Regions from separate parts of the Testudinibacter crocodili genome, predicted to be linked through region 2. Evidence: riboswitches for the same ligand, from Rfam matches in the RefSeq annotation. Region 2 holds a riboswitch; the other holds the start of a gene.
What was found. Region 2 has a riboswitch for thiamine pyrophosphate ahead of FHQ23_RS03900 (ABC transporter ATP-binding protein). Riboswitches for the same ligand answer to the same signal wherever they lie in the genome.
Positions count from the first base shown of each region.

Region 1: it holds a riboswitch for thiamine pyrophosphate, as region 2 does, so the genes downstream of both, thiB (thiamine ABC transporter substrate binding subunit) here and FHQ23_RS03900 (ABC transporter ATP-binding protein) in region 2, are expected to answer to the same signal.

Region 1 is NZ_VDHF01000092.1:3,508-5,903, reverse strand. Features, by position in the region: gene FHQ23_RS09960 (RrF2 family transcriptional regulator) at 1-309, shown strand, start outside; gene FHQ23_RS09955 (PPK2 family polyphosphate kinase) at 350-1,165, shown strand; TPP riboswitch at 1,201-1,316, shown strand; gene thiB (thiamine ABC transporter substrate binding subunit) at 1,374-2,381, shown strand; gene thiP (thiamine/thiamine pyrophosphate ABC transporter permease ThiP) at 2,394-2,396, shown strand, end outside.
Region 2 is NZ_VDHF01000035.1:12,923-15,318, reverse strand. Features, by position in the region: gene FHQ23_RS03905 (ABC transporter permease) at 1-365, opposite strand, end outside; gene FHQ23_RS03900 (ABC transporter ATP-binding protein) at 352-1,086, opposite strand; TPP riboswitch at 1,175-1,281, opposite strand; gene FHQ23_RS03895 (YbhB/YbcL family Raf kinase inhibitor-like protein) at 1,425-1,922, shown strand; gene FHQ23_RS03890 (CsgG/HfaB family protein) at 1,993-2,396, shown strand, end outside.

The DNA.
Region 1 (2,396 bases), on a different contig from region 2:
CAAAAAACTATTCTGTCCCGTCGTGGCAAAGGCGGCGGCATCCAGCTGGCACGAGCGCCCAATCAGATCAACCTTGCCAGCGTGATTCGTGAAGCAGAAGGTGATGATGGCACACTGGTCAAATGCCACAGCGAAATCGGCGACAGCGCATGTTGCATTGCACCAATTTGTCAGTTGCCGACGATTTTTGAGCAGGCAGTCGCCGCCTTTTATGAACAGCTTGCCCGTTATAGCTTAGCGGATGTGCTGCAACGCCCTGAATTGTTGGCACAACATTTTATTCCTGTCAGCTCCCATTTTGTCAATTAACCGATTCTGTCAGCTTCAATACACTCAATAAGGAACGTCTATGGCATTCGAGATTAAAAACTACCGGATTGATCGCAAAAACAGTTTCAAGATCGATGACTTTTCAACTAACGGCAAAAAAGATATTGCTGAAAATAAAGACGAACGCAATGCCATTCTGCGCGAACTGGCGCCGGAATTGGATCATCTACAAGATTTGCTGTATGCCGAACATCAACGCAAGGTGCTGATCGTGCTGCAAGGTATGGATACCTCCGGCAAAGACGGGACGATTAGAGCGGTATTCCAAAGTGTTGATCCGCTGGCGGTACGCACCGCTTACTTCAAAGCGCCGACTGAAAATGAGCTGGATCGTGACTATTTGTGGCGGGTGCACAATGTAGTGCCGCGGCGCGGTGAAATCGTGATTTTCAACCGCAGCCATTATGAAGATGTGCTGGTTACCAAAGTCAAAGGCTGGATTGATGATGACGAAGAACAGCGCCGCTTACGCCAGATTAACGAGTTTGAACGGCTGCTGAGCGAAACCGGCACTGTGATTGTCAAATTTTTCCTGCATATTTCTAAAGACGAACAAAAAGAGCGGTTGCAAGAACGGTTGGACAATCCGGATAAAAACTGGAAATTCAATTTAGGCGATTTGGACGATCGCAAATTATGGGGAGACTTTCAAAAGCAATACGAGAAAGTGATTAACGCCACCTCCACCGAGTATGCGCCCTGGTATGTGATTCCTGCTGACTCCAAATCCGGACGCAATGTGATTATCATGCAAATTCTGCTCGACACCTTGCGTGTGATGCAGATGCAATATCCAAAAGTCGACACCAGCAACTGGCCGAAAACCATCGATTAACCCTTTTCTTTCCCACCGGTTTTGGATAAGATAAAGCGCTCTCATCGGGGTGCATTATCTTATCTTTTTTTATGTGTAAGATAACGCTGAGAAATACCCGCTGAACCTGATCTGATTAGTAGCAGCGAAGGGATTTGAGATTGCGTTTCCACACTGGTCACCGCACTTGAATTCTTTTCTTATATTTTTATAAAAAAGGATTTCTATCATGTTTTCATTAGCACAAAAATTGTTAAACCGTAGCATTATCTCCGCCACCATTTTATTGAGTGCCAGTGCGGCAATCAGCGCTGAAAAACCAACCTTAACCGTCTATAGTTACGACTCTTTCACCTCCGATTGGGGCCCCGGTCCGAAACTCAAACAAACATTTGAGCAGCAATGTCAATGTGCATTGACTTTCGTACCATTTGAAGATGGGGTGACCATGCTCAACCGCCTCTATTTGGAAAAAGGTGGCAAAGCCGATGTGTTGATTGGTTTAGACAATAATCAACTCGCCAATGCCCGCCAATCCAGTTTATTTGCAGAAAACAACGTCGATTTAAGCCAACTGACACTGCCAATTGCATGGCAAGACCGCACTTTTATGCCGTATGACTACGGGCAATATGCTTTTATCTACGATCAACAAAAATTGAAAAATCCGCCAACAAGTCTGAAAGCCTTAGTCGAACGCCAAGATCTGAAGGTGATTTATCAAGATCCACGCACCAGCACCGTCGGAAGGGGGTTATTAGCATGGATCAACACCGTTTATCCGCAAGATCAGGTCGAAAATGCATGGAAAACCCTGGCGAAACACACCGTTACCGTCGGCAAAGGCTGGTCTGAAACCTACGGTGCATTCTTAAAAGGTGAATCCGACATGGTGCTAAGCTATAACACGTCACCGCTGTACCACCAAATTCATGAGCAAAAAGACAATTACGCCGCTGCCGAATTTGAGGAAGGTCACATTGTGCAAATCGAACTCGCCGCCAAGTTGAAAAAAAGCCAGCAGCCCGAATTAGCCGAGCAGTTTTTAGCGTTTTTACTCAGCCCCGAAGCACAAAAAACCATTGCACTGCACAACATTATGCTGCCGGTAATCAAAACCGAAGTCGAACCACGCTTTGATCAATTTACACCGTTCAAAACCTTAGCAATTCCGTTCCCGAGCAGCGACGATAGCAAAGCACAAATTCAAGTTTGGCAGCAGGCGCTTAGCCAATAAATCTAACTTGAAATG
Region 2 (2,396 bases):
ATTTTGGACGTCATGCCATAGCCAAACCACAGCACCAACAGCGGCGCAATTGCAAAAACCGGAATCGCCTGCGAAATGACAAGTAACGGCATTAAAAAAGCGGAAACCGGTGCAGAAAATGCCAATAACAGTGCCGAACCCAAACCGAGCAGAAATCCCAGAGTTAGCCCGAGTACAATTTCGAGTAATGTGATTTGGGCGTGCTGCCATAACAGCACATGCTGTTTTAACAGTTGCTGCCACACCGCTTCAGGCGACGGCAGCATATAGTGCGGCAGCGCCAATAAGCTGACCGCACTTTGCCATAACAGCAGTAAAAGTGCGGTCAGTAGCATGATTTTAGCGAACTGTTTAAACCAATTCATGCGGTGCTCCTTGCAAGAGCTGGTGAAACAGTATTTGTTGCAATGCTGATTGCGGACTTTCAGTCAGGTTGCGTGGTTTTTTACCCTCAGGAATATGTGCAGGATTTAAAGGTTGGCGTGGATCGTGCAACACATAAATCTGATCGCCCAAGCGAATCGCTTCTTGCGGATCGTGGGTGATCAGCAGTACAGTTTTGTGTTGCAATAATTCATACGCCAGATCTTGCAGTTGTAAACGAGTGACCGCATCAAGGGCGGAAAACGGTTCGTCCATCAAAATTAGATCGGCGTTTTGCATCAGCGTGCGCGCCAGTGCCACCCGTTGCCGCTGTCCGCCGGAGAGTTGCTGGCAACCTTTATGCAGATGGTTTTCCATTTGCACCGCCGCTAATAATTGCTCAGCCTGTTGCCGGGATTGGCGGGTTTTCTTGCCTTTTAGCTGTTGTTCCAATTGGACATTATCCAGCACCGATAACCACGGATACAGCGAATCTTGTTGTGCCAGCCACGCCAGTTTGAGTGGGCGGGGGAAATGAATGTTACCTTGCTGAATAGCGGCATTTTCTAAACCGGCAATCGCCCGCAGCAGCGTCGATTTGCCGACGCCGGAACGCCCCAACAACACCGTCCATTGTTGTTGCGGCAAATCAAAATTGAAATCGGTAAACAACGTTTGCTGTTCAAACGCCAGGGTTAAGGCGCGAATTTCAACGGCATTCATTTTACGCTACCATCGGTTCAGCGAATGGTTAACTAATGCGTTGCAACAGATTGAAAATCGGCTAAATAAGAGAAAAGTGCGGTATGGTGTATTGGCATATTTAGTTTCCTACGTCAGCATTAACTGGATCAGGTTCACGGGTTTAATCTCAGCCGCTTTGTGGTCACCACAAAATCAGCACCCCGACTAATGAGCACCCAATTTATAAAAATTCCTGCCATAACACAACCGTTTTGTTAAATAAATTTGAAGTGGGTCATATCTTGCATAGATAGCAAATCTGATTGGCTAAATTGATGTTAAGATAAATTCAACATTGGATTAACGGAGGAGCAGATATGAAAGTCAGCAGTTCAGCGCTTAAAAACGGGTTTTTTGAGGATAAATACGGTAAGCGGGGCACGCAATTCAGTCCAAATGGCATGCCGAACTATTCGATTCCGCTGGAAATCAGCGATGCGCCGACAGGTACAAAGTCGTTTGCGTTGGTGTTGGAAGATAAAGATGCGGTCGGGGCGGCAGGCTATGTGTGGATTCATTGGTTGGTTGCCAATCTGAACCGCACTTCGCTACCAGAAAACGACAGCATTTCCGCCACTGATTATCTGCAAGGCAGAAACAGTTGGTCGGGGAAATTGGGTGGCTTATCGGTGGAAGAAGCCTCGTTCTACGGCGGCATGGCGCCACCGAATGCGGATCACCGTTATGAGCTTTATGTCTATGCGTTGGACTGTAAATTAGATCTGGCTCAAGGTTTTAATTATAATGATTTGCATTTTGGAATGCAGGGGCATATCTTAGCGCAAGCATATTTAGTTGGTTGTTATAAAAAATAAAAATTTTATCATCCAAGAGTTTGAGTATGCTGCTTTTATTAAAAAACTAACAATTATAATAAGGAATTATATGAAAAAATTATCCCGCTATTTAATGATCTCAAGTGCTTTTCTCCTGGTAGGTTGTGCCACGGAATCTTCCCGTACGGTAGAAACGCCACGTGTCGCTGCGTCGAAAACCGTGTATCAAGGCGTTAAAGTGCCGGTGGCAATTGGACAGTTCGATAACCGTTCGGATTATCAAAACGGTATTTTTTCAGACGGTGTTGATCGTTTAGGCAGTCAGGCGCAAACGCTGTTGATGAGCGATTTGCAGCAAAGCGGACGTTTTTCGGTGCTCGATAGAACCAATATGAATGCGATTAAAAACGAAGCGCAGCTGAAAAAAATCGCCCAAAACTTGAAAGGAGCGCGTTATGTGATTACCGGCGATGTCACCGAATTTGGGCGCAAAACCACTGGCGATCACCAATT